Regions from separate parts of the Pseudomonas sp. CH61 genome, predicted to be linked through region 2. Evidence: riboswitches for the same ligand, from Rfam matches in the RefSeq annotation. Region 2 holds a riboswitch; each other region holds the start of a gene.
The links. A riboswitch is a leader RNA that binds a small molecule or an ion and turns the genes downstream of it on or off. The one in region 2 is predicted to bind cobalamin.

Region 1 (10,622 bases), 760 kb from region 2:
CCGCCATTCAACGTGGTGTTAAGCAGCAGCCGGCCGCCATTGGACACGAACACCCCGCCGCCATCGGTGCCAGCGGTGTTGGCCCCGCTGATCAGCAACACATTGCCGACCGTGTTGCTGCCGGCGGCGAGGTCAAGCGTGCCGCTATGGGTGAATCGGTTCACACCGAGCAACTGCCCCTGCACGGCACCGCCCAACGTTGGACTATTGGCCGTTTGTCCCAGAGGCAGATAGGCGCCGCTGGCGTTGAAGTTGACGATGCCCGTCGCCGGTTGCGCCGCCAGACGAAGCACACCGCTGTTATCGATGCTGTTGGCACCCGATGAGCCGAGATCACTGACGGCAACGCCCCAGGTATCGCGAGTACCACTGCCGCTGCTGTCGGTAAAGTTGCGCAGTGTCCAGGTGCCACTGTTGGCCAGTGAACTGGCCGCGCTGACGGCATTCACGGCGCCGGTCATTTGCCCGGTGTTGTTCAGCGTAAACGTCGTGCCCGGTGTGGTCGCATCGGCGCGTACGGCGACATCACTCAGCGCACTGATCGCACCTGAGTTGTTCAACGTCTGGCTCGCACCGCCGAGGGCGACGCCGCTGCTGTCACCTCGCCCGCCCTGAAGGGTTGCCGTGTTGGTCACGGTGGCGCTGCCGCCCTCGGTCAACGCGTCGATGGCCGACGAACCAATGCCACGAGTGGTGATCGCGCCGCTGTTGCTGACTGTCAGATCCGCTGCACCCGAGGCCGCGGCGAGAATGCCCTGACTGTTGCTGGCGCCGAGTGTCTGGATCGCGCCGCTGTTGACCACGCTTTGCGCGCCAGTGACCGACAGCGTACGGATGCCGCGCTGTTCATTGCCCCGCGCAATCAATTCCCCGCTGTTGCTGACATTCAATGTGCCCAGCCCGCTGCCCGAGTTGAAGGCATTGCCGGCCAGAATCGCCGCGCCCTGGCCGTTGACGTCGATCAGCGGGCCGTTGAACACGACACCCACGTCGCCGCCCAGCGTCAGCGCCTGGATACCAAAGGCGCCAATGCCCGTGCCGTCGCCCGAACCGGCGTTCGAGTGGGTGATGATCGTGCCGCCGGAATTGACGTTGACCGTGCCCGTCGGCGACTGCGTCGAGGCATAGATGCCGTTGGCGTTGCTGTGCAGGGTTTCGATACGGTCGCCGCGATAGTTCACCTGAACATTACCCCCGGTCGAGTCGACCCGAATGCCGCCCGCGCCGAAACCGCTGGCGAACAGATCGCCCGAGTAATCGATCAAGACATTGTTGTTTTCGGCGCTGACGATGATCGCGTAAGCCCGGGTGGTGTTGATGTCGCCGAGGACGTTGATATTGCCGCTACCGGTGATCGCGACATCACCGGTGCCGCGCTTGATCACGTAGATCGCCCGCGAACCGGCGGTATTGGCCGTGCTGCCGACGTTGATGGCGGCATTGTTGTCGATGCTGATCGAACCACTGCCGCCGACGTTGTCGTTGGCATAGATGCCGTGCGCGGCGCCGCCCGTCGTCGTGATAGCGCCACTGTTGACGATGGCGATGCTGCCGACCGTGGCAAACGAACGAATGCCGAAACCGTTGAGGCCGCTGGTAGTCAGCGTCCCGCTGTTGGTGAGGCGGGTAATACCATTGCCGCCTTCGGTGAACAGACCAAACGCGTTCATGCCGATGCTTTGAACGTTCGCTGCATTGATCAGTGTGGTGTTGCCATTGACTGCGCGGGTATGCACGCCGGCGTGGTTGCCAATGCCTGCCGTGGGCAACGTTTCATCGCCGATCGGAGACCCGGCCGACAGTGCATCATCGTTGTTGACCAGAATGCTCACGCCACTCCCGACACTAACGTTGGTCTCGCCGCTGCCCGTGGCTTTGCTCCAGATACCGTTGCCGCCGAGCAAGGTGATCTGGCCGCTGCCCTGATGGTTCAGATTGATCGCGCCGCCGCCGCTGGCATTGATGTCGATGCCGTCGTGTTCATTGCCGACCACGGTGTTGAGGATGTTCAGCGTGGTACCGGAACTCACTGAAAACGTCGACGACCCGGCGCTGGCGTTGGTCATTGCCATCGCGTCCAGGCCACTGCCGCCGACATTCACAGTGTTGGTCCCGCCGTTGACGCTAAGGCTAGCGTTGCCAGTGGCGCCGATGACATTGGCAAACACCGCGTTGGCAGCCGTCGGGGGTGTGCTGTCCACCGTGGTGCCACTGAGTGTCAGCGTGGTGTTGGCATTGTTGCCGCGACTGTTCAGCGAGGAGCCGGCGGTGGTGCTGATGGTGGTGCCCGTCTGAGTGCTGATCGACGCATCGACACCGGAGGCAGGCAAGCAGGTTTGCGAGACGTTATAGGCACCCGCCGCCAATGGCCCGCACGCGGCCTGCGCATCTGCGAGCATCAGGGTGTTGGCCATGGCGACCAGTAACGCATTGCGGATGAAATGCGGGGCGTGCCCGCCGTAAGAATGGCCGCTGGCACCTTGCATGAAAACCTCCCTGTTCAGCGTGTCTGGCGTATCCCTCACGCCTGTCGACGCCGCGCGATATTGCGCTGTGATGACCGCTATAGACCTTAGTAGTTATTTCCAAAGTTGGTAATTCGCGGACCAAGAGTCGGCACCGGCAAGTTGACGAACGGTCTGTCGAATGTTCAGATGCCGCCCAGTTTCAGGTGTCCCATGCCGCCGTGCATGGGGTGAAACGGGAAACCGGTACGTTCTTTTCGAACAAGTCCGGTGCTGCCCCCGCAACGGTATGCGCGTGATGCTTTCGATACACCACTGTGGCCAGACGGCCATGGGAAGGTGAAAGCCTCGATACGCGCGAGCCCGGAGACCGGCCTGAAATTTTGTTTGGCAAAATCCTGCGGTGGGCGGGCATGGGCCGGTATTGGCTGTGCGCGATGCCTTCTCCTGCATGCTCTTCTGCGAAGATCCTTTTCGAGAAGACAATGATTCGACCTTTCAACACTTCTGCTCCAACCCTGTTCCTTGGCTGCCTGTTCAGCCCGCTGCTACTGGCCGACGACGCGCCGCTGGAACTCCATCAACAAATCGTTTCTGCACCGTCTGTGGAATCCACCACCGTCGCCGAGATGGCGAAGTTCGGCAGCAAGGTCGAGATCGTCAGCCGCGAACAGATCGAACGTGCCGGCCCCAGCGCCGATGTCAGCCGCGTCATGCAGATGTTCATTCCCGGTCTGTACGTCGCACCGAAAAACGGTCCGTTCGACTACGGCACTTATTCACTGCTGGGCGGGCGCAACGACGACACGTTGATCCTGCTTGACGGCGTACGCCTGAACAATCGCCTGTACGGCGGCCTCTATCTGGACACCCTGCCGGCCAACGCCATCGAGCGCATCGAAGTGCTCAAGGGCGGCCAGAGCCTGTTGTTCGGCACGCAGGCCGTGTCGGGCGTGATCAACATCGTCACCCGCAGCCCGCAATCGCGCAAAGCCTCCGGCGAGGTGAATCTGGGCGTCGACAGTTTCGGCGGCACCACCGAAGACGCCCGCGTCGAGAACATCTTCACGAACGGTTTCGGTGATCTCGGTTTGCTCGCGTACATCAGCCATAACGTTTCTGACGGTTACCAGCCCTATCGCAACCGCGATATGAAAAACGTCAGCGAGAAGAACCGCGCCTACGAGGTCACCACCTTCGGCGGCAAGGCGATTCAGTCGTTTGGCGAGGATGCGCGGCTGGAACTGTTCTACCAATACGCCGACGCCAATCTCGACTTCGCCCGTCCGATCGACAATCACAAGACCACCAACGACCGCGTGCAGCAGATCGCCACAGCAACGTTCGAGCAGAACATCAACGAACGCCTGAGCTACTTCGTCAAAGGCCATATCAACGACTGGGACACCCGCTACACGCGGGTCAACAACGTCGCCGGCGGCGGCACCAAGGTCATCAACCACAACGACTATTGGGGCTTCACCGATTGGGGCGTGCAGGCCGAAGGCAAAGCAGAATTGCCCGGTGGCCATGTGTTGGTGTTCGGTACCGACAACCAATGGTTCAAGGGCCAGGACGATGTGCTGATCATCGACAACGACAAGGCCGAAGCCCATGCGTTCTACACGCAACTGCGCCCGCAGATCGACGCTCTTCCCGACTGGCATCCAAGCATCGGTGTGCGCCACGAAGCCATGAGCGGCGGCGACAGTGCCACGGTCGGCATGCTCACTTCGATGTATGACCTCAATGACAATTGGTCGGTGCGCGGCCAATACGGCAGCGCTTACAAACTGCCGAACGCCGAGCAACTGTTCGTCAACGAGCCGGGCGACGAGATCGGCAACCGCAATCTCAAACCGGAAAAAAGCCGCAACGCTGAACTCGGTGTCGACTACAAAGGCTTTCTGCTCGATCGCGAATTCAGCGCCAGCGTGACCTTGTTCAAACGCAAAATCGACGACCTGATCACCCTCGACGGCATTCAGTGGGTCAACGGTGAAGGCACGATTCAGATGCGCGGTTTCGAGGCCGACGCCAAACTGGCGCTCAACGATCAGTGGAGCCTGCAAGCGGACATGACCCGCAACCTCACCGAATCGCGCACGGGGGCGACGATCAATGACATCCCGAGCTTCTTCGCCCGTTCGCGCGTGGGTTATGAATCGGAAAATCGCCTGTGGGGCATTGGCGGTGCGATCCGCTATATCCGCGATATCAAAAGCTCGAAGCAGGTCGAGTACGGCAATTATTCAGTGGTCGACGCCGACGCTTATCGCTATCTCGACAACGCCCACCAACACCGCGTTAGCCTGCTGGTGGAAAACCTTTTCGACCGCGATTACGTCACCAGCCGTTCGAGCAACGTCGACAACCTCGGCCGGCCGTTCACCTCCGAAGTGCGCTACACGTACCGCTTCTGATGAGTGAGATCAAAACCGTCGACGGCGTCGACACGCACCCGGACTGGTCGCACGTGCCCGAGCATGCGCGCCATGTGTTCCTCTGCACCGGCCCGCGCTGCACCCAGCGTGGTGCCTTGCAGTTATGGAAAACCTTGCGCCGGCATTTGCTCGCGCACGATCGCATCGAGACGCCGGGTGGCGTGCTGCTGACCCGTACGCACTGCCAGTTCCCGTGCAATCTGGGGCCGATTGTGACGGTGTATCCGGAGCGTTGCTGGTATGGCGTGCACAGCCATGAAGAGGTGCAGCGGCTGGTCGAAGGGCATCTGGTGGGCGGTGAAGTGGTTGCGGATTTGCTGATCAAGGCGCGGCCATGAGCAGGTTGTGGATGTTGTTGAGTGCCCTGCTCTGCGCCGCGCCCGCGCTCGCCGACACTTACCGTAATTGCGGCGAAGACTGGCGCGCCGCTGCGCCCTCACGCATCGTCGCGCTCAATCAGCATGCGGCCGATCTCGTACTCGCCCTGGGTGCCGGGCCAGCGCTGGTCGGCGTGGCGTATCTGGATGACACCGCTGCCGGGCAGCGACAGTCCGTGTATTTCGGCGTACCGGTAATCGCGCGGCAGTACCCGGCCAGCGAGGTGCTTTACGCACAGAAGCCGGATCTGGTGATCGGCGGGTTTGCCACGGCATTCGGCGACGGGGTGACTTCGCGCTCGGGGCTGGCGCGTAATGGCGTGGGTTCGTATCTGCTGGAGTCCGCCTGCAACGGGCATTCGCTGGATTATTTCGCGCATGTACGCAATGACTTGCTGACGCTGGGCAAGCTGCTGCACCAGCAGCAAAAAGCCCAAGCGTTGATCGTCTCCATGGAAAAGGACATTGCCAGCGCCCGAGTCCTGGCCGGTGCGGGTAAACCGTTGTCCGTGTTCTATCTCGACAGCGAAGTCAAAGGCCTCGACAGCGAAGGCCGACGCGGATTTGTCACTCCGCTGCTGGCGGCTGCCGGGGCACGCAATGTGTTCGCCGACATCAACCTCTATCGAGTCACCGTCAACAGCGAAACCCTGCTGGCCAGCGACCCGGACGTGATCCTGCTGGCCGACGCCGAATGGTCGCCCGCCAGGCGCAAACGCTATCTGCTGACCCACGACCCGGTGTTGTCGCAACTGCGCGCGGTGCGCGAGAACCGAATGATCGACATCCCTTTCACTCACCTGCTGCCGACCTTTAACAGCGGTCGGGTGGCACTGGAGCTCGCTCGCCAGCTCAATGCCCTGAACAAAAATAAATGAACCCGTCGCACCGCACGCCACCTAACGCACAGACCATCAGGAGGTAGCCAATGCAAATCGAAACCGTGTGGATCGTACTGGCGGCAGTTCTTCTGCTAATCGAACTCTGGGCCATCAATCGGGTGCGCAAGAGCGAGGGGAAAGCGAGCAACAAAGGCGTGTGGATCGTGCTGATCGTGTTTGTGCCGTTGTTCGGCTTGATTGCCTGGGCGTTGGCGGGGCCCAAGCATGTCAGTCATTCAGCGTCGTAATCCGATTGACTGCCCGGCACGCGGCGCTTGTCATCTGACGAAGCCGTGATCTGCAATGCCTGCAATGTCCTCTTCATGCAGGCTGCACGAAGGCTTTTTGCCCGTGTCGGCGCAAGCCCTTGATCCAGAGCGATTGAGCATTCGCCACGGCCTGGCATGGCAAATGCGACTGAATCAGGGCATTCACAGCGCCGTGAAACAACGGCCTGTGTTCACTCCGTGACAGCAGAGGCAACGCCATGAACGCCATCGACCTTCTCAAAGCCGATCATGCAAAAGTCAAAGACATCCTTAGCCAACTCAGTGATTCAACCGAGCGCGCGCTGAAAAAACGCGTCGAGCTGTTGGGCAAACTGGAAATGGAAATCTCCATCCATACCCGCCTCGAAGAGGAAATCCTCTACCCCGCGTTCAAGGCCGCCGGCAGCAAGGAACAGGACGTCATGTACTTCGAAGCCAAGGAAGAACACCGCACCGTGGACTCACTGGTGCTGCCCGATCTGAAACTGACCGACCCGGGCACTCCGGAATTTTCCGGTCGGGTGAAAGTGGTCAAGGAACTGCTCGAGCACCATATCGAAGAGGAAGAGACGGAAATGTTTCCTCAGGCGAAAAAGCTTCTGGGCAAGGAAAAACTCGAAGAACTGGGCGCGCAGATGGAAGCCATGAAGGCCAGCTGCAAGAAGGAAATGGCGGCGGGGAATATGGCTGCTTGATCCGTTGCAAGTGGACGAGCCCGGCTTTGGCCGGGCTTTTTTCTGGTTGCTCGCAGCGTCCCCCCTGTTGCAGGATCGGCACCTCGAAAACAGGGAATGTTGCAATGGAAAAGACAGCACATCGGCGAATTGTGGTGGTGGGTGCAGGCATCATCGGTGCCTCTATTGCGTATCACCTGTCCGGCAAAGGTGCGCACGTCACGCTGATCGAGGCTGACGAGATCGCGAGCGGCGTGACGGCAAGCTCTTTCGCCTGGATCAATACTACGCACGCCGGCGCTGATCCGATTGCGCAGTTGCGCGGTATGGCCATAGAAGCCTACCGACGACTCGAAACCGAGCTGCCGGATTTGCAGATTCGCTGGACCGGAGCGCTGTCGTACAGCGAATCAGCAGAGTATCCGGCGTCGGCGACATTGTTATCGTCGGCCGAGGTGCTTGCCCGCGAGCCCAACCTGAAAAATCCCCCTCCCCGCGCGTTGTATCGCGCGGAAGAAGGCGCACTCGACGCCGTGCAGGCCACCCACGCCTTGATTGCCGGCGCCCGGGCGCTAGGGGCGCAATTGCTCACGCAAACCCGAGTGACCGCTTTCAAAACCTGCAACGCAGATGTCACCGGCGTTGAAACCACAGCGGGCACGTTTGATGCCGACCTTGTTGTGCTTGCCGCCGGGACTGGCACCCGGCAGTTGACGCAGTTGCTGAACGCCTCCCTGCCCATCGACGCCTCGCCTGCCATTTTCATCCGCTACAAAACCCAACCGGGCCTCGTTAAAGGAATCATCTCCAGCCCCGAAATGGAAATTCGGCAAAGCGCCGACGGCACGTTGCTGGCCGCTGAAGATTATTGGGGAGAGACGCCAGGCAACTCGCCGACTGACATCGCCCGGCAAACCGCCGAAGCCATACGCAAAGAACTTCACGGGGTGGTTTCCATTTCGCCGCAAACCGTCGCCGTCGGAATCCGCCCCATGCCCGCTGATGGCATCCCCGTGGTCGGTTACTTGCCCGGTGTCGGCGGGGTCTACGTTTGTGCGATGCATCCCGGCGTGACGCTGGCGGCAATCGTCGGGCGCCTCGCCAGTGAAGAGCTGCTGGATCAGCAGTCGTCCGCAGCACTTGAGCCATGCCGCCCTGAGCGTTTTTTTCAGAATTCCGGCAAAGTGACAAACAACGCTGCTCTTACCCACTGACAACCCGCCGCAATATCAACAACAACTCGAGAGGCTCAGACGCACATGGACGTCATCAACACGTTACAACCCACCGACTGTGCAGACATGCAAGATATTCGAAATGAAATCGACCGGCTCGATCAAGCGGTGATCAAACTGCTGGGCAAGCGCTTTCAGTACGTACTCGCTGCCTCGAAGTTCAAGACCTCGGCGACCTCAGTGCGGGCACCGGAGCGTTTTCAGGCGATGTTGGCAACCCGTCGCGACTGGGCCGAAAACGAAGGTTTGAATGCAGATGCCATTGAGAAAATGTACAGCGACCTAGTCAATCACTTCATTGCTGAAGAGATGAAGCACTGGGCGGCGGCGCAAACGGACAGCTGACTGCTTTGGCACAATCTTCCGTTTGCTTCGTAGGCTGACAATCAAGGAGAACAGCATTGACGCCCCCCAACGACACCGCGTTCGCCTATCAAGCGGTCTACCACTACCTCATCGGATTGATCGAGGCGGCCAGTGGCACGACTGAGCAGAAACTGCCGTCCCTGCGACAACTGGCCCTGCGCCTCGGCGTTTCGGTGTCGACGACCAAATATGCCTATGCACTGCTCGAAGACGAGGGCCGAATTTACGCCAAAGCCAGGTTCGGCTATTTCACCCGGTCGATGCCGGTGGCGCCTGTGACAGCCAGCTCCGGCAATCTTCTGGACAGCGTCTTCGCCAGTGCCCGTCAGCCCGGCATGCTGGCGCTGAGCAGCGATGCGCCGGCGATGCTGCTATCGCTTCAAGGCCCGTTGTTGACGATGGAGCGCGAACTGACCCGCCAATACCCGCGCTCGCACGCGCCGCTCTATCAGCCCCTCGGCGAGCCGGAATTGCGCGCAGCTCTGGCCGAACGCTACACCCGTTCCGCACATAGCCATTGGCAGGCCGAGCAGGTGTACATCGGCGCGGACCTGCGTAGCGTCCTGGAGTTATCACTGAGTGCCTTGAATCTCGGCGGCAGCGTGGCGCTGGTGGAATCGCCTTGCTCATGGGCGATACTGCGCCAGTTGCAGGCGGCCAATATCCGCGCCATCGAAATGCCCCTCGGCGATGACGGCCGCTTCGATCTACCCGCATTGAAGGCGTTACTCACGCGCGAACCGGTGCGCCTCGCGGTGCTGTCCTCCACGGTGAATGTTCCCCAAGGCCAGTTGATGCCGGCGCACGATAAACAGCAGATATGTGACTGGCTGGCCGAGCGCGATATCTGGCTGTTCGAAAACGAAACATGGGGCGAGTTGTGTTTCTCCGATTCACCCGCGCGCTATCGCGATTTTGCCGACCCGGACAAGCTGCTGGTGTTCTCGACGTTCGACAAGATTATTGGCGGCGAAGCGCCGTACGGCTATGTGCTGTGTCGCCAGCAGGCCGCGCAATTTCATCGATTGTTTATGCAACGCGGATTTCGCCTCTCGCCAATTCGGCAGAAAGCGATTGCCAGACTTTACAGCTCCAGGCGCATCGATCAGCACCTGACCACCCTGCGAGCACTGTTGCGCAAGCGCATGCAACAGCTACAGGCCTTGCTGGAAGAACACGGTAACGGTCAGTGGCAGGTAGTCGCCCCACAGGGCGGTGCGAGCTTCTGGCTCAAGGCTGTGCGGCCGATCGACATGCAACGGGTGTTCGAGCGCCTGCTGGCCGAGCGGATCGTGGTCGCCCCCGGCGAGATCTTCAGCCAGCAAGGCGCCTGGAAGCAGTACCTGCGCCTGAGTTACACCCTCGACTGGGACAAGGACATCGGCCACGCAGTGGAACGACTGGCGCAGGCGCTCAACGAAGAAAACCGCGCTTAAAGTCCATAGCAATGCCGCGCTTCAGGAAACCGCCCATGCCGCACATCCTCAGCAAACTGCGCGCACGCCTCGCTGATCACCGCGCCGACATCGGCGTAGCGTTTGACGAAGCGCGGCAGATGCTCACCGCCCAGGCCAAGCACATCTTCGGTGACCAGCACCTGGCCGTCGCAGGCCGGTGAAGCGCCAATGCCGATGGTGGGCATTTTCGAGTCCAGCGTAATCTGCCGCGCCACGCCCTCCGCCACACCTTCAAGCAATAGGCTGAAGGCACCCGCGTCTAGATTGGCCCGGGCATCTTCGGCAATCACTGCACCGGTTTCGGCCGTCAGGCCCTGAGCCTTGAAACCGCCCATGACATTGACGAACTGCGGCATCAAGCCGACATGGGCCATGACCGGAATCCCGCGCGCCACGAGAAACTCGACCGTCGGCGCCAAGACCTTGTTGGCTTCCAGTTTGACCGCGTCGCAAC
Region 2 (10,622 bases):
GGCCTTCAATTCTTTCGACAGCAACTGTGTGGCAACGCCCACCGCGCGGGAGGCGTCGGTCACATAAACCACCGCATCGTTGCTGTACTTCGGCTCGATCTTCACCGCGGTGTGCGCTTTGGAAGTGGTCGCGCCACCGATCATCAGCGGCAGGTGGAAATCCTGACGCTGCATCTCGCGAGCGACGTGAACCATTTCATCCAGCGACGGCGTGATCAGGCCGGACAGGCCGATGATGTCGCACTTCTGCTCTTTGGCCACCTGCAGAATCTTCTCTGCCGGGACCATCACGCCGAGGTCGACGATGTCATAGCCGTTGCAACCGAGCACCACGCCGACGATGTTCTTGCCGATGTCGTGGACGTCGCCTTTCACGGTTGCCATGAGGATCTTGCCCTTGGCTTCTGGCTTGTCGCCCTTTTCCAGTTCGATGAACGGGATCAAGTGGGCCACGGCCTGCTTCATCACACGGGCGGATTTCACCACTTGCGGGAGGAACATTTTGCCGGCGCCGAACAGGTCACCGACGATGTTCATGCCGGACATCAGCGGGCCTTCGATCACTTCGATCGGGCGGGCGAACGACTGACGGGATTCTTCGGTGTCTTCAACGATGTGCGTGGTGATGCCTTTGACCAGCGCATGTTCCAGACGCTTGTTGACCTCCCAGCTGCGCCACTCTTCGGTCTCGGCTTCCTTGACGCTGCCGTCGCCCTTGTACTTGTCGGCGATGGCGAGGAGGGCGTCGGTGCCTTCCGGGGTGCGGTTGAGGATCACGTCTTCGACGGCGTCGCGCAGCTCTTGCGGGATCTGGTCGTAGATCTCCAGCTGACCGGCGTTGACGATGCCCATGGTCAGGCCCGCGCGGATCGCGTACAGCAAGAACACCGAGTGGATCGCCTCGCGCACCGGGTTGTTGCCACGGAACGAGAACGACACATTGGACACGCCGCCCGAGGTCAGCGCATACGGCAGTTCGTCGCGGATGTAGGCGCAGGCATTGATGAAGTCCACAGCGTAGTTGTTGTGTTCTTCGATACCGGTGGCGACGGCGAAGATGTTCGGGTCGAAGATGATGTCTTCCGGCGGGAAGCCGACTTCATTGACCAGAATGTCGTAGGAGCGTTTGCAGATTTCTTTCTTGCGCGCTTCGGTGTCGGCCTGGCCAGCTTCGTCGAACGCCATCACCACCACCGCCGCGCCGTAGCGCTTGCACAGTTTGGCGTGGTGGATGAACTGCTCGACGCCTTCTTTCATGCTGATCGAGTTGACGATGCCCTTGCCCTGAATGCACTTGAGGCCGGCTTCGATCACTTCCCATTTAGAGGAGTCGATCATGATCGGTACGCGCGAGATGTCCGGCTCACCGGCGATCAGATTGAGGAAGGTCACCATGGCCTTCTTCGAATCGAGCATGCCTTCGTCCATGTTGATGTCGATCACCTGCGCACCAGCCTCGACCTGTTGCAGGGCGACTTCCAGCGCTTCGGTGTAGTTGTCTTCACGGATCAGACGGGCGAACTTGGCGGAACCGGTGATGTTGGTGCGCTCGCCGACGTTGACGAACAGCGAGCTGCGATCGATGGTGAACGGCTCCAGACCCGAGAGGCGGCAGGCCTTGGGGATGTCCGGAATCTGCCGTGGCGCATAACCGGCGACGGCTTTGGCGATGGCTTCGATGTGGCCCGGCGTGGTGCCGCAGCAGCCGCCGACGATGTTGAGGAAGCCGCTCTGGGCGAATTCTTCGATGACCTTGGCGGTTTCCGACGGCAGTTCGTCGTACTCGCCGAATTCGTTCGGCAGGCCGGCGTTCGGGTGCGCGGAAACGTGGGTGCTGGCCTTGTTCGACAGCTCTTCCAGGTATGGACGCAGCTCACTGGCGCCGAGCGCACAGTTGAGGCCGACGGAAATCGGCTTGGCGTGCGCCACCGAGTTCCAGAACGCTTCGGTGGTCTGGCCCGACAGTGTGCGGCCGGAGGCATCGGTGATGGTCCCGGAAATCATGATCGGCAGTTCGATGTGCAGCTCTTCGAACACGCCTTGCACGGCGAAGATCGCCGCTTTGGCGTTGAGGGTGTCGAAAATGGTTTCGATCAGGATCAGGTCGGCGCCGCCCTCGATCAGGCCTTTGGTGGCTTCGGTGTAGTTTTCCACCAATTCATCAAAGGTGACGTTGCGGTAGCCCGGGTTGTTGACGTCCGGCGACAGCGAGCAGGTGCGACTCGTAGGACCGAGCACGCCGGCGACAAAACGTGGCTTGTCCGGGTTCTCGGCGGTCTTGGCGTCGGCGACCTTGCGCGCCAGACGTGCGCCTTCTACGTTTAGTTCGTAGGCCAGTTCTTCCATGCCGTAGTCGGCCATGGAAATGCGCGTGGCGTTGAAGGTGTTGGTTTCGAGGATGTCGGCGCCGGCATCCAGATAGGCTTTCTCGATGCCGCCGATCACGTCCGGACGGGTGATCACCAACAGGTCGTTGTTGCCCTTGACGTCACTCGGCCAGTCCGCGAAGCGTTTGCCGCGATAATCCTGTTCTTCGAGCTTGTAGCTCTGGATCATCGTGCCCATGCCGCCGTCGAGTATCAGGATGCGCTCTTTGAGTGCTTGCTTGAGAGCTTGAAGGCGGACGCTGCGATCGGACATTTGGACTACTCGGAAAGACCATTACGAAGGAGCGGGATCATAGCAAACCTGTGCGCTTTTGGAGCATGTGGGGCTTTTGCATGAATATCGCTCATGTTGGTACGGGCGTCATACTGTAGAATCGCGGCGTTTTTTTACAATCGGGATCAGCAGCATGTCTTACCGCGTCATTGGTTTTGTGTTGCTGTTTCTCAGCTGGGGCGCCGTGGCGCAAGAGCCAGCGACTGTGCCGGGCATTTCTCAGTCGATTTCGTACGTCCGCGACATCCAGCCAATCTTCACCGAGAAGTGCGTGGCCTGCCATGCGTGCTACGACTCTGCCTGTCAGCTCAACCTGGGCAGTGGCGAGGGCGCGGCCCGTGGCGCCAGCAAGATGCCGGTTTACGATGGCGAGCGCACACAAGCGGCACCGACCACTCGGCTGTTTTACGACGCCTTCGGCAAACGTGCCTGGCAGCAGAAAGACTTCTATTCGGTGCTCGATGCCCAAGGCAGTCAGGCGGCGCTGATGGCGCGCATGCTCGAACTCGGGCACAAGACGCCGCTGACGCCCAACGCCAAACTCCCGGAAGAGATTGTGCTGGGCCTGAACCGCGAGAACATGTGCTCGCTGCCGGCCGAGTTTGAGGGCTACGCCGGTGCCCATCCGAAAGAAGGCATGCCGCTGGCGGTGACCGGGCTGACCGATCAGCAATATCAGACGCTGCAGCGCTGGCTGGCCTCGGGTGCGCCGATTGACGAACAAGGCCTGGCGCCGAGCGCGAAAGAGGCGCTGCAAATCGTCCAGTGGGAAAATCTGCTTAATACTCCCGGCGCCCGGCAGAGTCTGGTCGGACGCTGGCTTTACGAGCACTTGTACCTCGCGCACATCTATTTCAAGGATGGCGAGCCGGGGCATTACTTCCAGTGGGTGCGTTCGCGCACACCGAGCGGGCAGCCGATCGACCTTATCGCCACTCGCCGCCCCAACGACGATCCGGGCACTCAGGTGTATTACCGTTTGTGGCCGGTGCAGGGTGTGATCGTGCATAAAACCCACATCACCTATCCGCTGAGCGCGGCGAAGATGGCGCGGGTGAAAAGCCTGTTCTATAGCGGCAACTGGCAGGTTAATGCGCTGCCCGGTTACGGCCCGCAGAGCCGTGCCAATCCCTTCGCGACGTTCGAAGCGATTCCGGCGCAGGCGCGTTACCAGTTCATGCTCGACAACGCCGAATACTTCGTCCGCACGTTTATTCGCGGCCCGGTGTGCCGTGGACAGATTGCGACCGACGTGATCCGCGATAACTTCTGGGCACTGTTCCAGGCACCGGAACACGACCTCTATATCACCGACCCGAACTATCGCGGCCAGGCCACGCCGCTGTTGGCCATGCCGGGGCAGAACGACGATGTCGGCAGCGTGTTGAGCCTGTGGCGCAACTACCGCGACAAGCGCAATGAATATGAGGCTCTGCGCCGCGACAGCTACGCCGATCTCCCCGCGCCGAGCTGGTCGACCCTGTGGGCCGGCAATGACAACGCGCTGCTGAGCATTTTTCGCCACTTCGACAGCGCTTCGGTGACCAAAGGCCTGATTGGCGAGGTGCCGCAGACGATGTGGTTGTTTGACTATCCGCTGCTGGAACGCACCTATTACCAGTTGGCGGTCAACTTCGATGTGTTCGGCAACGTCTCCCATCAGGCGCAAACCCGTCTGTATTTCGACCTGATCCGCAACGGCGCCGAGCAGAACTTCCTGCGCCTGATGCCCGCTGATTCGCGCGAAGACTATCTCGACGATTGGTACCAGAGCGGTGGCCAGTTCAAGATGTGGCTCGATTACGAGGCGATTGACGACGATAAGCCGACCGCGTTGAAGCTCGATGAGAAAGACCCGAAATACGACTTCGCCATGCAATTGCTGGCGCGTTACGGCGATCTCAATGCGCGGCCCGATCCGATCAACCGTTGCGATGGCGCTTATTGCTCGCGGCCGAATATCGACCTGGCGCTGCAAAATGCCGAACAGGCGTTGAGCCGACTGACTTCGCGCCCGGCCGCCGGTTTGAAGGTGATTGATCAGCTCCCGGAAGCGACGATGCTGCGCATTGAAACCGCCAGCGGCAAACGCGAGGTCTACAGCCTGTTGCGCAACCGCGCGCACAGTAACGTGGCGTTCCTGCTCGGCGAGTCACGGCGTTATCAGCCCGGGCTGGATACGCTGACCATTTACCCGGGCGTGCTCAGCAGCTATCCGAACTTCATCTTTAATGTCCCGGCCGATCAGGTGCCGGCGTTTGTCGATGCAATGGAAAACGCCAAGGATGCGAACCGCTTCGAGAAAATCGTCGAACGCTGGGGGATCCGCCGCAGTCATCCGCAATTCTGGTTCTATTTCCACGATTTGAGTCAGTACATCCACGAAACCGAACCGGTGGAAGAGGGCGTGCTGGACATGAATCGCTACGAGAATCTTTGATCGTTTGAGGCGAGGCTGCTGTCCCAACTTCAAGCGACACTGCAAAACCCCTGTAGGAGTGAGCCTGCTCGCGATAGCGGAGAATCAGGCACTGGAGATGTTGAATGTGCCGCCGCCATCGCGAGCAGGCTCACTCCTACAAGGGATCTGCGGTGGTTTCAGGAATTGTGGACGGGAGCGGCCGATGTTGATTTCAGTGCAAGCCCTGCGTGCGCTGGCCGCGTGGACGGTGGTCTGCCACCACTTCATGCAGATTTTCTTTGACTTCAAAGCACGCGGGCCAATCGGGCAGCTGTTCATCGACAAGGGCGCGGTAGGCGTCGATATCTTCTTCGTCATCAGCGGTCTGGTGATTTTCCTCTCGACCGAGAACAAACCGCTGCCGCCCGCGCGTTTTCTGTTGTATCGGCTGTTTCGCATCGTCCCGGCGTATTGGCTGTACACGCTGTTGATGGCGCTGCTGGTGGTGTTCGCCCAGCCGTTGCTGCCGGATCAGTCTGTGGACTGGAGCCATTTGCTGCTGTCGTTGCTGTTCATTCCGACTGAGAACCCCGGCGGCTACGGCCTCTATCCGACGCTGAATGTCGGCTGGACGCTGAATTACGAAATCCTGTTTTACGTGTTGTTCGCTTGGGCGTTGCTGTTCCGTCTGCAGGTGCGCCTGCTGGTAGTCGCGGCGCTGCTGTTTGCGGTGAGTCAGGCCTGGACCGGGTTTGGCTGGATCAGCGAGTTTTATCGTTCGGACATTGTTTATGAGTTTCTGCTGGGGATTGGCATCGGCATGCTCTATCGCCGGGGCTGGATTGGCGCGGGACTGTGGCTGCCACTGGCAGCCATCATCGCGGCGTTGCTGGCGATTTATCATTGGGCACCGGCGCCCAGGCTGCTCAACTGGGGCGTACCGAGTGCGGTGCTGGTGATGGCGTGTATTTCACTGGAGCGTTATGTCGAGCGCAGCCGGGTCCTGAAACTGCTCGGCGATTGCTCGTATTCGGTGTATCTGATGCACGTTCTGGTGCTGTCGGCGGGCGGTTATCTGGCCCGGCGCTACGCTATCAACCCGTATTTGTTGTTTGTCGTGTGTGCGCTGGCCATCGGCGTTGGCTCCTGGTTGAGCTACGAATGGGTGGAAAAACGCAGCTATCGTTGGCTCAAGGCGCGGATCGACGGCGGGGCGGACGAGAATCTTTCCCGACAAAAATACTAGGACTTTGTCCGGCGCAACGATTGGCGTAAACTGCGCCCAAGCCTGCGAGGAGTTTCCATGACCGCTATTACCATTACCGACGCCGCCCACGATTACCTGGCTGATCTGCTCTCCAAGCAGAACACCCCGGGCATCGGCATCCGCGTCTTCATCACCCAGCCTGGCACCCAGTACGCCGAAACCTGCATTGCCTACTGCAAGCCGGGCGAAGAAAAACCTGAAGACACCGCGCTGGGGCTGAAAAGCTTCACCGCTTATATCGATCACTTCAGTGAAGCGTTTCTCGATGACGCCGTGGTCGACTACGCCACCGACCGCATGGGCGGCCAACTGACCATCAAGGCGCCAAACGCCAAAGTGCCGATGGTCAACGCCGACAGCCCGGTCAACGAGCGCATCAACTACTACCTGCAAACCGAAATCAACCCGGGGCTGGCCAGCCACGGCGGTCAGGTCAGCCTGATCGATGTGGTTGAAGACGGCATCGCCGTGCTGCAGTTCGGCGGCGGCTGCCAGGGCTGCGGCCAGGCGGACGTGACCTTGAAGGAAGGCATCGAGCGCACCTTGCTCGAACGCATCCCTGAACTGAAGGGCGTTCGTGACGTGACCGACCACACGCAGAAAGAAAACGCCTACTACTAAGGTGTTCGCTGCGGACATGAAAAACGGCGCCCCGTGAGCGCCGTTTTTTTATGGGTGAAATGTACTGACGCCTTCGCGAGCAGGCTCGCTCCCACCTTTGGAATGCGATCAAATGTGGGAGCGAGCCTGCTCGCGAAGGGGCCTTTGATCGTTCCCACGCTCTGCGTGGGAATGCAGCCCGGGACGCTCCGCGTTCCAATTTATGGTCTGTAGAGGTGAGCATGCCCGGCGCGATACAGCGATGACTCGCTAAACACCTCACTGCCCAAAACGCGACCCACCAGAATCAACGCCGTACGCCGAAACCCTTTGGCCTCGACCTTCCCAGCGATATTCGCCAGCGTCCCCACCACCCAATCCTGATCCGGCCACGTCGCCCGGTGAATCACCGCGATCGGGCAATCCGCGCCGTAATGCGGCAACAGCTCCGCCAGAATCTTCTGCAGATGGTTGACGCCCAGATGAATCGCCATGGTCGCGCCGTGCTGCGCCAGACTGCCGAGTTCTTCGCCTGCCGGCATGGCGGTCTTGTCGGCGTAACGGGTCAGAATCACGCTTTGCGAGACGTCCGGCAACGTCAGTTCCGCGCCGAGCAACGCGGCACAGGCTGCCGTCGCCGTCACCCCGGGAATGATCTCGAACGGAATATTCAGCTCACGCAGGTAACGAATCTGCTCACCAATCGCACCGTAGAGACTCGGGTCGCCGGAGTGCACCCGCGCCACATCCTGGCCCTTGGCATGCGCGGTCTTGATCAGGTCGATGATCTGCTCCAGATGCAGTTCAGCGCTGTTGACCACCGTCTCGGCTTGATGGCCGTCGAGCACCGCCGCCGGCACCAGCGAGCCTGCATAGATAATCACCGGGCAACTGCGGATCAGCCGCTGGCCTTTGACGGTGATCAGTTCCGGGTCGCCGGGGCCGGCGCCGATGAAGTAGACGGTCATCTTTAAATCCTTGGAAAAGAGGCGCAGCAACGCTTCAGATGAAGATTGCTCATGATCGATGGCGGGGATTATCGGGACTTTACGCCGCGCCGGCCAATGCCAACGTGGCCTGAGCGTATTTTTGCCGGGAAATCAGCAGTTTTGCCGGTGCCTGAATCAGCTGTTCGGCGAGTGCCAACGCTGCACTTTCTGCCACGCCGTAGCAACCGGTGCGTTCGTAGGCGATCTGCGAATGGTGGCTGAGTCGTTGCTGATAACTGGCCAGTTCTTCACTGCTGAAATACAGCAAGGGCAAAGCCAACTGAGTGGCAAGTTCTTGCAGGCCCGGCTCGTCGCGCTTGAGGTCGATGCTGGCCAACGCCTTGACCGTTTCAAGCTCTATGCGGTGCGCCTGTAAGGCTTGGTCGAGTAACGCGCGCAGCGTGCTGGCCGGACAGCCGCGCTGGCAGCCCAGACCGACCACGAAGGTCGGCGCTGCGCTGTCATCGGTCATGCGTGGTATTGGCCAGCGCTTTTGCGGCGGAACAACCAGGCGCTGATCAGGCCCAGGGCCAGCCAGAACGCCACGTTGGTCAACTGCGAAGCGATTTTGAACTGGGCTTCCAATGCCTCCGGCGCGAGCATCGAATGCACTTCCGGCTGCGGTGCGCCGATCACGTGCGGCACGGCGAGGATGGCCACGCCGAGGATTTTCATCAGCCAGTGGCGGCTGAATGCAATCAGCGACAGGCCGACAGCGGTCGAAGCGGCGGTGCCGATCCACCACATCTGGCGTGAAGCCAGATCAGCAGCGGCAGTGCCCGGCAATTCGGGTGGCAGGCCCATCGTCGGTGCCAGTACGAATGTCGCGTAACCAGCCAGGCCCCAGAGCAAGCCTTGCGAGGTTTTGGTCGGTGCGCGCAGGGTGTAGAGGCCAGCGAGCATCAGGGCGAAACCCACCGCAACCACCAGATTGCCGCCTGTGGTCGAGACCACGCGCTGCCAGCCGTCTTCCGGCTCCCAGGCTTCGGCGTCGTGGGTGTGCGCAGCCACGCCAGCGGCGTGTTCGTGAACCGCCACCGGCTCGGACTTCTCGAAGGTTTCCGCCTGCAGAATCAGCGGCGAGACCCAAAAGCTTTGCAGCAGGGTGAGGAGCAGGGCGGCCAGCAGACCGGTGAAACCTGCGGTTTGCGCAATACGCTTGATCATGTCGACAGGTCTCAGTGGCACGGGAACGCGGCGCTGTGGCGGGTATCGTGGGCGGCGTTGTGCACCGCTTCGATGTGCGAGAAACCGGCGAAGTAGACCAGGCTGGCACCAAGGATCGACGCGAAGATCGCGGCGCTCAGGCGTTGGCTCAGGGTGGCGGTGCTGGAAATTTTGTCCGTGTTGCTGCCGGTGCTGCTGATGATCGACATGGCGCTTCCCTCTGGAATGTCAGTGGGTGAATCGAGCGCATGAAAACCCCTGCGGGTCGGGCTCGCAGAGGTTCGAACAGCGCCCGCCCACCGCGGGTTTGTTATGTTCAGCGACGCACGAGGTGCGGGCTGTGTGTTGCGGGCCGGTCTCCGGGCTCACGAGGGGTTGGCGTCAGGCCGACCTGCAAGCGTCACCTTCCCATGTCTTGCTGACACAGTGGTTTTGACGCTTCGCTCGCTTACCGTTGCGGGGGCAGCACCGGACTGACATGGGCTTGAGTAAAGCACATGATTCACCGGTTTCCCGTTTCACCCTGTGAAGGGCACCCGTAACAAGTTGTGTAGGAGAGCATGGGTTGGGGATTTTAGTCAATTTTGTGGGGGGGCTTATCCGTTGCTGCGGGTGTTGCTGATTACGGTTCCGCCCTTACGGCGGGTCACTTTTGGCAAACGCCCCAAAAGTAACCAAAAGGTCTTCGCCCTGACGTTCGGCCCGCTCGCTAAAGCTCGGGGTTCCTTCGCTCCGGGATCGATCCGGGCGCAGCGTCTCCGGTTTGCTTCGCTGCACCTACTCCCGCTGTGTTTGGCTGCGCCAAACGGTCGCTGCGCTCCCACCCCCGGATCAATCCCTCCACTCAGCCTGCCGACGGGCTCCAAGATCAAAAGCAGGCGAGCTGACACTCGGCCTATTGAGTGGTGAGGAGCGGGTGTTGGACTTTGGTTTTGTGGTGGATTTGCCCCTCACCCCAGCCCTCTCCCGAGGGAGAGGGAGCCGATTTGTGGGCTTTTCAAAATCTGAGTTCGACTCGGTATTGCACGTCGGCGTAGCTCTCCCAAACACCCCGATCAGTCCCTCTAACCTCATGGATAGGGGCCCGATTTTTTTGCTTTTTTGAGCCTGAGTTCAACGCGGTATTGCACGTCGGCGTAACTCTCCCAAACACCACCGTCAGTCCCCTCTCCCTCCGGGAGAGGGCTAGGGTGAGGGGCTCTTGATCTGGCTCTTGATCTTGCTTCGGCTTTTGATCTTTTGCCCCTTCGGTAGGCCGAGCGTAGGTGTTCATCCGGGGGTTAGGCGCGTAGCGCCGTGCGGCGAAGCCGCATTCATCGAGAGGAGGTGCAGCGAAGCAAACCGTAGGCGATGCCCCCGGATGGACACCGTAGCGAGGGAACACTGAGCCTCAGCGAAGTGCCGTACGCCGGGGCAAAGCCTTTTGCTTACTTTTCGGCGTCTGGAAAAGTGAGTCGCTGTAAGAGCGAAACCGGCAGCGGCGGCACCCGCAGCAACGGATATGCCCCCATAACCAAACCCCAACCCCATTGACCCA
Region 3 (10,622 bases), 1.0 Mb from region 2:
GGGGTTGCGGATGCCCGAGGCGAAGATGCGGTGATTGCCGGTCGCCCGATCGACTTCCCAGATCGCGGCGCGGCCTTCTTCCTTATCCAGACCATTTTCGCCGACGTTGCTGTTCGAGCCGACCGTGACGTACAGCTTGCTGCCGTCCTTGCTGGCGATGACGTTTTTCGTCCAGTGGTGATTCAGCGTACCGCCGGGCAAATCGACAACCTTGATTGGCTGTGACTTGATCTCGGTCGCGCCGGGTTCGTAGTTGAAGCGCAGCAGGCGATCGGTATCGGCGACGTACAGGTCATTGCCAACCAGCGTCATACCGAACGGCGAGTTGAGGTTCTGCAGGAACACCGTGCGGGTTTCTGCGACACCATCATGATCGGCGTCACGCAGCAAGGTGATGCGGTTCGGACTCGGCACGCCCGCGCCAGCCTTGCCCATGACCTTTTTCATCACCCAGCCACGAATGCCGCTGCTGTCATCCGGTTTTGGCGGGGCATTGGTTTCCGCTACCAGCACATCGCCATTGGGCAAGACATAGAGCCAGCGCGGATGGTCGAGGCCTTCCGCGAATGCAGCGACTTGCGTGCCAGTCGCTGCCGTCGGTTTAGCGCCCTCCGGCCAGCCGATCGCCGGGGCAATGTTCACCGTCGGAATCAGGGTCTTGTTTGGTTCAGGCAATTTCGGTGACGGGCCGGTGCCGTCGGAGACTTGCAGGCTGGAGGTCTCACCGCAGGCGGCGAGCCCTCCGGCGAAGGCGATGACAAAAACGAGCTGGGGCTTGCGCATTGCTGATCTTCCCTATGAATGCATTCCTAATCATAGAGGAGGGCGCAAGCCCGATGGTTCAACTGCTCAGCCGCGGGCTTCCTTGAACAGCACGGCGATGCCCGGGTGATAATTGCCGGCTTCGCTGCGCAACTTGCGGTAGGCGTAAGGGAAATACCAGGCGACCGCGCAGGTGTGTTCCTTTTGCAGGTCGTCGACCATGTCCTGCAACTCTTCGGGGCTGGCGCTGTGCTGGGCTTTTTGCGGCGCGACAAACAGGCAGCCGAGCTTGAGATCGCTGGCATAGCTGATGCGTTTGGCGTCGTTGGTGATGTCCAGCAGGGCTTGAGTCAGATTCAGGTTGGTAACCTTTGGCCAGCGCTGGGTGGCCTGGATAAAGGCGCGGTCTTCGGCGCTGGCCAGAAACAGATCGGCGCGAGCGTTGCGCTCGCCTTCTTCGTTCTGCTTGCGCGTGGCAGTTTCGTTCAAGGTAACCAGCTCAGCCATCCAGGCTGCGGCCGAGAGCAGTCCGAGATTGGCTTTCTCGTCATGCCAGTAAGGCGTGTCGCTGTCGCCGCGCACCGCGTTGTAGCGGTCGATACAGTCAAACCAGCGTTCAAGCACCGGGCGCAGGAATTCCAGGCGCGGGTTGCTGATGATCATGCCTTGCATCGTCATCATCCTTTATTGTTGTAGTGGGCTTTTCGGAAAAAGCATGGCTCTTTGATATCATTTGTATCAGTGTGGCACAAGATTGGCGGCAGAGAATTGATCAGCGGCAGTTATTCGCCCGATGGCCGCCTCTTTAATTGACGCTCCACCCCCAACCCTCTAACCTTCGCGGCTTGTTTCAGGTGCTCTGTGACCTGCGTCGACAGAGTGAAACAGGGAAGCCGGTGAGGGTTGTCTTCAAGCGAAGAACCACCACGATCCCGGCGCTGCCCCCGCAACGGTAAATGAGTAAAAACTGCGCCTTGAGCCACTGCCTCGAAAGAAGCGGGAAGGCGCGCAGTCAGGCGAAACGCCGCTCATGAGCCCGGAGACCGGCCTGATCCATCCAGCGGCATCACGGTGGGCGATGCCAGGCTTTTTGCCGTCTATTCTTGTGCCTGCCCGCCGTTATCCAGCCTCAACGGAGAGCTCCCCCATGACTGATTCCCCCGAGCGCGACGAACGCCATCTGGCGCGTATGCAGCGCAAAAAAGCCGTGATCGACGAACGCATCGCCAACTCACCCGACGAGTGCGGTCTGGTGCTGGTGCTGACCGGCAATGGCAAAGGCAAAAGCAGCTCGGCGTTCGGCATGCTCGCCCGCGCCATGGGCCACGGCATGCAGTGCGGTGTGGTGCAGTTCATCAAGGGCCGCAATAGCACCGGCGAAGAGCTGTTTTTCCGCCGCTTCCCTGAGCAGGTTCGCTTCCACGTGATGGGCGAGGGCTTCACCTGGGAAACCCAGGATCGTCAGCGCGACATCGCCGCTGCCGAAGCCGCGTGGGCGGTTTCCCGTGAGCTGCTGCGCGATCCGTCGATCGGTCTGGTGGTGCTCGACGAACTGAACATCGCCCTCAAACACGGCTACCTCGATCTCGATCAGGTGCTCAGCGATTTGCAGGCGCGTCCGCCGATGCAGCACGTGATCGTCACCGGTCGCGCGGCCAAGCAGGAAATGATCGAAATGGGCGACACCGTGACTGAAATGGGCATGCTCAAACACGCCTTCCAGGCCGGCATCAAAGCGCAGAAAGGCGTCGAACTTTGAATCAACCACGTCACTGCCCGGCGGTCCTCATTGCCGCGCCGGCCTCCGGTCAGGGCAAGACCACCGTCACCGCCGCACTGGCCCGTTTGCATCGCAATCAGGGACGCAAAGTGCGCGTGTTCAAATGCGGCCCGGACTTTCTCGACCCGATGATTCTCGAGCGCGCCAGCGGTGCGCCGGTGTATCAATTGGACATGTGGATGGTCGGCGAGCAGGAAAGTCGTCGTCTGTTATGGGAAGCCGCTGCCGAGGCGGATCTGATTCTGATTGAAGGCGTGATGGGCCTGTTCGATGGCACGCCGTCCAGTGCTGATCTCGCGCGGCATTTTGGTGTACCGGTGCTCGGAGTTATCGACGGCACGGCGATGGCGCAGACCTTTGGTGCGCTGGCGCTCGGCTTGGCCAAGTATCAGCCGGATCTGCCGTTTGCCGGTGTGTTGGCCAACCGCGTTGGCACTTTGCGTCATGCGCAATTGCTCGAAGGCAGTCTCACGGAAGGTTTGCGCTGGTACGGCGCATTGTCCCGCGAGACCGGCATCGAATTGCCGAGCCGCCATCTCGGTCTGGTCCAGGCCAGTGAACTGAATGATCTGGATGTGCGCCTCGACGCCGCCGCCGATGCATTGGCCAGCAGTTGCGAGGTAGCGCTGCCACCGGCCGTGGAGTTCGCCGCGCCGGACGTCATTGCGGTAGAGCCGCTGCTGAAGAATGTGCGAATCGCCGTCGCCCGTGATGAGGCGTTTGCCTTCACTTATGGCGCGAGTCTGGATCTGCTGCGCGCGATGGGCGCCGAGTTGAGTTTCTTCTCGCCGATTCGTGATTCGCAATTGCCTGAGGCGGACAGCCTGTATTTGCCCGGTGGGTATCCGGAACTGCACCACGTTGCGTTGTCGCAGAACACCGTGATGCTGGAGGCGATTCGTGCGCATCATGCGGCGGGGAAACCGTTGCTCGCTGAATGTGGCGGGATGCTTTATCTGCTGGATTCTTTGACTGACGTTGAAGGCACTCGCGCTGAGTTGGTTGGGCTGCTTAAGGGCGATGCGGTGATGCAGAAGCGTCTGGCGGCACTGGCCCTGCAAGCGGTCGATCTGCCGGAAGGTTCGCTGCGTGGGCACACTTATCATCATTCGCTGACGACTACCGAACTGGCGCCGATTGCACGGGGTTTGAGCCCGAATGGTGGGCGTGGGGCCGAGGCGGTTTATCGGGAAGGGCGGATGACGGCTTCTTATGTGCACTTTTATTTCCCGTCGAATCCGGCGGCTGTCGCTGCACTGTTTGCGCCTGACTCCGAAGTCGCTTTCGCGAGCAGGCTCGCTCCCACAGTTGAAACAGTGGTGACTGAAGCAATGCAATCCCCTGTGGGAGCGAGCCTGCTCGCGAAGAGGCCATGACCAACAACGCATTCTCCGAAGCCGAGCGCCAAGCCGTCTATAAAGCCATCGCCGAACGCCGCGACATGCGCCACTTCACTGGCGGCACGGTCGAGCCGGATCTGCTGCGCCGACTCTTGGAAGCCGCCCACCAGGCCCCAAGCGTCGGCCTGATGCAGCCTTGGCGCTTTATCCGCATCAGCGACCGCAACCTGCGCGGGCAGATCCAGAACCTAGTGGAAGAAGAACGCATCCGCACCGCCGAAGCCCTCGGCGAGCGCAGTGACGAGTTCATGAAACTCAAGGTCGAAGGTATCCATGACTGCGCCGAAGTGCTGGTCGCCGCGTTAATGGACGATCGCGAAAAACACATCTTCGGTCGCCGCACGCTGCCGGAAATGGACATGGCCTCGCTGTCCTGCGCGATCCAGAATCTTTGGCTGGCCTCGCGCGCCGAAGGTCTGGGCATGGGCTGGGTTTCACTGTTCGAGCCACAGGCACTGGCTGATCTGTTGAAGTTGCCCGAAGGTGCAAAACCTCTGGCGGTTTTATGCCTGGGTCCGGTCAAGGAATTCTATCCGGCGCCGATGCTGGTACTCGAAGGGTGGGCGCAAGCGCGTCCGCTCAATGAGTTGCTGTACGAAAATTATTGGGGAGTGAGTCAATGAGTGTGGCGTTGTTGAGTGTCGCCGCAGTGGCGCTGGATGCGCTGCTCGGTGAACCGAAACGCTGGCATCCGCTGGTGGCGTTCGGCAATTTTGCCGGGCGCATCGAGCAACGTTTCAACGCCGGTGGCCGGGGCTGGCGCAGCCATGGCGTCACTGCGTGGGTGATCGCGGTGCTGCCGTTGACCTTGCTCGCCACGGCGCTTTCCTGGGCGCCGTACGTGGGCTGGGTCGTCGAAATTCTTGCGTTGTATTGCGCCCTCGGCATGCGCAGCCTCGGCGAACATGTCGCGCCGGTGGCCGCTGCTTTGCGCGCAGATGATCTGGACGAGGCACGCAAGCGTGTTGGCTACCTGGTCAGCCGCCAGACCGATGAACTCGACAGCACTGCCGTCGCTCGCGCTGCCACCGAGTCGGTGCTGGAAAACGGCAGCGATGCGGTGTTCGCCGCGCTGTTCTGGTTTGTCGTGGCGGGTGCGCCGGGCGTGGTGCTCTATCGCTTGAGCAACACGCTCGATGCGATGTGGGGCTATCGCAACGAACGTTTCGAACGATTCGGCTGGGCCGCAGCAAAAATCGACGACGTGTTGAACTACATTCCTGCGCGTCTGGTGGCATTGACCTATGCGCTGCTGGGCAAAACCCGACTCGCGCTGAAGTGCTGGCGCACACAGGCGCCGAAGTGGGATAGCCCCAACGCAGGTCCCGTGATGGCGGCCGGTGCCGGTGCACTGGGCGTGGAGTTGGGTGGGCCGGCGATTTACCACGGCGAACTTCACGACCGTCCGCAGCTTGGCGAGGGCGCAGCGGCTGACGCAGATTCCATCGACCGTGGCTGGCAATTGGTCCAGCGCGGCGTATGGTTATGGTTGCTGATTCTCTGCGTGGGGGCTGAATTCTATGCTTGAGCACGGTGGCCGGCTGCGCAAGGCGGCACTCGATTACGGCATTGCCGAGGCTGACTGGCTCGACCTGTCCAGCGGCCTCGCGCCGTGGCCATTCCCGATCCCGGAAATCCCGCTGCGTGCCTGGGCGCGCCTGCCGGAAACCGATGACGGTCTGGAGCAAGCCGCGTGCGATTACTACGGTGCCGCGCAAGTGCTGCCGGTGGCCGGTTCGCAAATGGCCATTCAGTTGCTGCCGCGCTTGCGCCGGGCCGGCAAAGTCGGCGTGTTGTCACCGTGTTATGCCGAGCATGCCGAAGCCTGGCGCCGTAGCGGTTACATCGTGCGTGAAGTGCTGGAGCAGGAAGTCGAATTTTTTCTCGATAGCCTCGACGTGCTGGTGGTGGTCAATCCGAACAATCCGACCGGCCTGAGCCTGACCCCGGCACGCCTGCTTGACTGGCATGCGCGGCTCGCCCGGCGCGGTGGCTGGCTGGTGGTCGATGAAGCTTTCATGGATAACACGCCGCAACTGAGCCTGGCCCCGCATGCCCATCAAGTCGGGCTGATCGTGTTGCGTTCGTTCGGCAAGTTTTTCGGGCTGGCCGGGGTGCGTCTGGGCTTTGTCCTGGCCGAGCGCAGGTTGCTCAAACTGCTCGCCGAACAGGTCGGGCCTTGGGCGGTGAGCGGGCCGACGCGGGTGCTCGGGCAGGCGTGTCTGCAAGACACCGAAGGGCACACTCGCCAACGGATTCGCAGCGATGAAGCCAGTGAGCGGCTGGCGGCGTTGCTTGAGCGCTACGGCTTCAAGCCGCATGGCGGTTGCGCGTTGTTCCAGTGGCTGATCACCGAGCATGCCGAAGTGCTGCACGCATTCATGGCCCGTCGCGGCATTCTCCTGCGCCTCTTCACCCAAAACAGCAGTTTGCGCTTTGGCCTGCCCGCCGATGCGGCTGAAGAGGCGCGTCTCGAACACGCTTTAAGCGCTTTTGCCAAGGATCACCCATGACCACCCTGATGGTGCAGGGCACCACTTCCGATGCCGGTAAAAGCACACTGGTGACGGCGCTGTGCCGCTGGGCAACCCGGCAGGGCGTGGCAGTCGTTCCGTTCAAGCCGCAGAACATGGCGCTCAATAGCGCGGTAACGGCAGACGGTGGCGAGATCGGCCGCGCGCAAGCGGTGCAGGCGCAGGCCGCATTTCTCGAACCGCACACCGACATGAACCCGGTGCTGCTCAAGCCGAACAGCGACACCGGCGCGCAAGTGATCATTCATGGTCGCGCGGTGACGTCGATGAATGCCGTGGCGTACCACGACTACAAAGCCATCGCGATGCAAGCTGTTTTGGCTTCTCACGAGCGACTCAGCGTCGCGTATCCGCTGGTGATGGTCGAAGGCGCGGGTTCGCCGGCCGAGATCAATCTGCGCGCCGGCGACATCGCCAACATGGGCTTTGCCGAAGCCGTGGATTGCCCGGTGCTGCTGATTGCCGACATCAACCGTGGCGGGGTTTTCGCCCATCTGGTCGGTACCCTGGAGTTGCTCTCGCCGAGTGAGCAGGCGCGGGTCAAAGGTTTCATCATCAACCGTTTTCGCGGTGACATCGCCTTGCTGCAACCGGGCCTTGACTGGCTGGAACAACGCACTGGCAAACCGGTGGTGGGCGTGCTGCCGTACGTGATGGATCTGCACCTTGAGGCCGAGGACGGCATCGACCAGCGCCAGACCGACAAGGCCGAACAAGTGCTGAAAGTAGTGGTGCCGGTGCTACCGCGCATCAGCAACCACACCGACTTCGATCCACTGCGTCTGCATCCGCAGGTCGATCTGCAATTTGTCGGGCCGGGGCAGGCGATTCCTGCTGCTGACCTGATCATCCTGCCGGGCTCGAAAAGCGTGCGCAGTGATCTGGCCTATTTGCGTGCCAATGGCTGGGATACGGCGATCTCTCGGCACTTGCGTTACGGCGGCAAAGTGCTGGGGATTTGCGGCGGTCTGCAGATGCTCGGCGAGCAGGTTCATGACCCGCTCGGCCTCGAAGGTGCGCCGGGCACGAGTGCCGGTTTGGGCTTGCTGGCGTTCGAAACCACACTTGAAGCCGAGAAGCAGTTGCGCAATGTGCGTGGACGGTTGGCGCTGGACGATGCCGACGTCAGCGGTTATGAAATTCATGCCGGCGTGACCAGCGGACCGGCGTTGGAAAACGCTGCGGTGCATCTGGATGATGGCCGTTGCGACGGTGCACAGAGTGTTGATGGGCAGGTGTTCGGCACGTATCTGCATGGCCTGTTTGAATCGCCGGCGGCGAGTGCGGCGTTGCTGCGCTGGGCCGGGTTGAGCGATGTGCAGCAGGTGGATTATCACGGCTTGCGCGAGCGTGATATCGAGCGGCTGGCGGATCTGGTGGAGAAGCATCTGGATACTGGGTTGTTGCGTCGGCTCTGTGGGATTTGAATTGCCTGTACGGGCCTCTTCGCGAGCAGGCTCGCTCCCACAGTGAATGCGGTTAGCCATACATTTTGAGTACAACTCATAACCCTGTGGGAGCGAGCCTGCTCGCGAAAGCGGCGCTTGCCTCACTTGAATTTTCCTGGATGAACCCATGCTCCAACTGATCCTCGGCGGCGCCCGCTCCGGCAAAAGTCGCCTGGCCGAAAAACTCGCCAGCGATAGCGGCCTGGCCGTGACTTACATCGCCACCAGCCAACCCCTGGATGGCGAGATGAGCGACCGCGTCGCCCATCACCGCGCCCGCCGTCCCGTCGAATGGGCACTCATTGAAGAACCCTTGGAACTGGCCCGCGTTTTGCGCGAAAGCGCCAGCGCCGAGCGTTGCCTGCTGGTCGATTGCCTGACCCTGTGGCTGACCAATCTGCTGATGCTCGATGACGCCGAACGCCTCGCTGCCGAGCGCGAAGCCTTGCTCGACTGCCTGGCGTCTTTGCCGGGAGAAATCATTTTTGTCAGCAACGAGACCGGAATGGGTGTCGTGCCGCTGGGCGAATTGACTCGCCGCTACGTCGATGAAGCCGGTTGGCTGCATCAAGCTCTGGCCGAGCGTTGTCAGCGTGTTGTCCTGACCGTCGCCGGCCTGCCCCTGACTCTGAAAGGACCTGCGTTATGACTCAAACCTGGTGGCTGAACCCGTGCAAACCGGTCGATCTCAACGTCGTTGCACAAGCGGCGGCGCGGCAGCAGCAATTGACCAAACCGGCGGGGTCGCTTGGTCGTCTCGAATCGGTGGCCGTACAACTGGCCGGCCTGCAAGGCCAGGTCAAACCGACGCTGGCGCAAGTGTGGATCGCGATTTTTGCCGGTGATCACGGCGTGGTTGCAGAAGGGGTTTCGGCGTTCCCGCAGGAAGTCACCGGGCAGATGCTGCTCAACTTCGTCAGTGGCGGCGCGGCGATCAGCGTGCTGGCACGTCAGCTTGGCGCGCAGTTGGAAGTGGTCGATCTGGGCACCGTGAATCCAGCGCTGAACCTGCCGGGTGTGCGTCATTTGAACATTGGCGCGGGTACGGAGAACTTCGCTCAGGGTGCGGCGATGACTCAGGCCCAGGGCGAACTCGCCTTGCAGGCCGGTCGCGACAGTCTGCTGCGAGCGAAAGCGGCGGGCGCGCAGTTGTTCATCGGTGGCGAAATGGGCATTGGCAACACCACGGCAGCCAGTGCGCTGGCCTGCGCCTTGCTCGATTGCCCGGTGGCGCATCTGACCGGTCCCGGTACCGGGTTGAATGCCGAAGGCGTCAGCCATAAAGCGCAAGTGATCGAGCGCGCGCTGGCGTTGCATGCAGCGCAGCGTGGCGATGTCTTGCAGACCCTGTTCAATCTGGGCGGTTTTGAAATCGCCGCACTGGTCGGTGCGTATCTGGCGGCGGCTCAAGAAGGCGTTGCGGTGCTGGTCGACGGTTTTATCTGCACGGTCGCGGCGCTGGTCGCGGTGCGTTTGAATCCGGCTTGCCGCGAGTGGTTGTTGTTCGGTCATCGCGGTGCCGAGCCGGGCCATCGTCATGTGCTGGAAACCCTCGCTGCCGAGCCGTTGCTGGAACTCGGTTTGCGTCTGGGCGAGGGCAGTGGCGCGGCGCTGGCGGTGCCATTGTTGCGTCTGGCCTGTGATCTGCACGGGCAGATGGCGACATTCGCCGAAGCAGCGGTGGCGGATCGTCCGGCATGACCTTGCATCTGGATCTGCTGCGCCATGGTGAGACTGAGCTCGGTGGTGGTTTGCGCGGCAGCCTCGACGATGCGCTGACCGAAAAGGGCTGGACGCAAATGCGTGCGGCGGTGGTCGAGGGCGGGCCGTGGGATCGGATCGTCAGTTCGCCGTTGCAACGTTGCGCGCGGTTTGCCGCAGAGCTGGGTGAGCAACTGAACCTGTCAGTGCATCTGGACAAGGATCTGCAGGAACTGCATTTCGGTGCGTGGGAAGGGCAGAGCGCGGCAGCGTTGATGGAGACCGATGCTGAGGCCTTGGGGTTGTTCTGGGCCGATCCGTATTCGTTTACGCCGCCGCAGGGTGAGCCGGTCAGCGAGTTTTCCGCTCGGGTGTTGGCAGCGGTTGCGCGCCTGCACAGTGCTTACGCCGGTGAGCGAGTGTTGCTGATCAGTCATGGCGGCGTGATGCGTTTGTTGCTGGCGCAAGCACGCGGGTTGCCACGCGAGCAGTTGCTCAATGTCGAGGTCGCTCACGGCGCGTTGTTTGCGCTGACGATCGAGGCTGACGGTTCACTCAAGGAAGGTTGCTGACATGTTGCCGCTGTGGATCGCCCTGCAATTTCTCAGCAGCCTGCCGATTCGTTTGCCGGGGATGCCTGAGCCGGAGCAACTGGGGCGGTCGCTGCTGTTTTATCCGTTGGTGGGGCTGCTGTTCGGGGTGATCCTGTGGGCGCTGAATCTCGCCTTGAGCGGCGCGCCGTTGTTTCTGCATGCGGCATTGCTGTTGACGGTTTGGGTGCTGCTCAGCGGTGCACTGCACCTTGATGGTCTGGCCGACAGCGCCGATGCCTGGCTCGGCGGTTTTGGTGATCGCGAGCGTACGTTGACCATCATGAAGGACCCGCGCAGCGGGCCGATTGCGGTGGTCACGCTGGTGTTGGTGTTGTTGCTCAAATTTGCTGCGTTGCTGGCGTTGATCGAGCAGGGGCATGGGCTGGCGTTGATCATCGTGCCAT

Region 1: it holds a riboswitch for cobalamin, as region 2 does, so the genes downstream of both, AC5SEM_RS12865 (TonB-dependent receptor plug domain-containing protein) here and AC5SEM_RS09535 (CbtB domain-containing protein) in region 2, are expected to answer to the same signal.
Region 3: it holds a riboswitch for cobalamin, as region 2 does, so the genes downstream of both, cobO (cob(I)yrinic acid a,c-diamide adenosyltransferase) here and AC5SEM_RS09535 (CbtB domain-containing protein) in region 2, are expected to answer to the same signal.

What each region holds. Positions count from the first base shown of each region.
Region 1 covers NZ_CM182098.1:2,875,029-2,885,650, forward strand. Annotated here, with positions in the region: gene AC5SEM_RS12860 (autotransporter outer membrane beta-barrel domain-containing protein) at 1-2,486, opposite strand, end outside; cobalamin riboswitch at 2,653-2,858, shown strand; gene AC5SEM_RS12865 (TonB-dependent receptor plug domain-containing protein) at 2,951-4,888, shown strand; gene AC5SEM_RS12870 ((2Fe-2S) ferredoxin domain-containing protein) at 4,888-5,247, shown strand; gene AC5SEM_RS12875 (ABC transporter substrate-binding protein) at 5,244-6,164, shown strand; gene AC5SEM_RS12880 (PLDc N-terminal domain-containing protein) at 6,215-6,415, shown strand; gene AC5SEM_RS12885 (PA2171 family ribosome-binding persister protein) at 6,655-7,131, shown strand; gene AC5SEM_RS12890 (NAD(P)/FAD-dependent oxidoreductase) at 7,236-8,324, shown strand; gene AC5SEM_RS12895 (isochorismate lyase) at 8,370-8,690, shown strand; gene AC5SEM_RS12900 (aminotransferase-like domain-containing protein) at 8,747-10,147, shown strand; gene panB (3-methyl-2-oxobutanoate hydroxymethyltransferase) at 10,144-10,622, opposite strand, start outside.
Region 2 covers NZ_CM182098.1:2,110,505-2,121,126, forward strand. Annotated here, with positions in the region: gene metH (methionine synthase) at 1-2,640, opposite strand, end outside; gene AC5SEM_RS09505 (fatty acid cis/trans isomerase) at 2,795-5,101, shown strand; gene AC5SEM_RS09510 (acyltransferase family protein) at 5,286-6,308, shown strand; gene nfuA (Fe-S biogenesis protein NfuA) at 6,366-6,950, shown strand; gene cobM (precorrin-4 C(11)-methyltransferase) at 7,151-7,897, opposite strand; gene AC5SEM_RS09525 (cobalamin biosynthesis protein) at 7,977-8,390, opposite strand; gene AC5SEM_RS09530 (CbtA family protein) at 8,387-9,085, opposite strand; gene AC5SEM_RS09535 (CbtB domain-containing protein) at 9,097-9,294, opposite strand; cobalamin riboswitch at 9,419-9,640, opposite strand.
Region 3 covers NZ_CM182098.1:1,103,215-1,113,836, forward strand. Annotated here, with positions in the region: gene AC5SEM_RS05015 (PQQ-dependent sugar dehydrogenase) at 1-783, opposite strand, end outside; gene AC5SEM_RS05020 (hypothetical protein) at 850-1,434, opposite strand; cobalamin riboswitch at 1,598-1,828, shown strand; gene cobO (cob(I)yrinic acid a,c-diamide adenosyltransferase) at 1,910-2,521, shown strand; gene AC5SEM_RS05030 (cobyrinic acid a,c-diamide synthase CobB) at 2,518-3,918, shown strand; gene bluB (5,6-dimethylbenzimidazole synthase) at 3,915-4,565, shown strand; gene cbiB (adenosylcobinamide-phosphate synthase CbiB) at 4,562-5,470, shown strand; gene cobD (threonine-phosphate decarboxylase CobD) at 5,463-6,455, shown strand; gene AC5SEM_RS05050 (cobyric acid synthase) at 6,452-7,903, shown strand; gene cobU (bifunctional adenosylcobinamide kinase/adenosylcobinamide-phosphate guanylyltransferase) at 8,052-8,573, shown strand; gene cobT (nicotinate-nucleotide--dimethylbenzimidazole phosphoribosyltransferase) at 8,570-9,625, shown strand; gene cobC (alpha-ribazole phosphatase family protein) at 9,622-10,197, shown strand; gene AC5SEM_RS05070 (adenosylcobinamide-GDP ribazoletransferase) at 10,199-10,622, shown strand, end outside.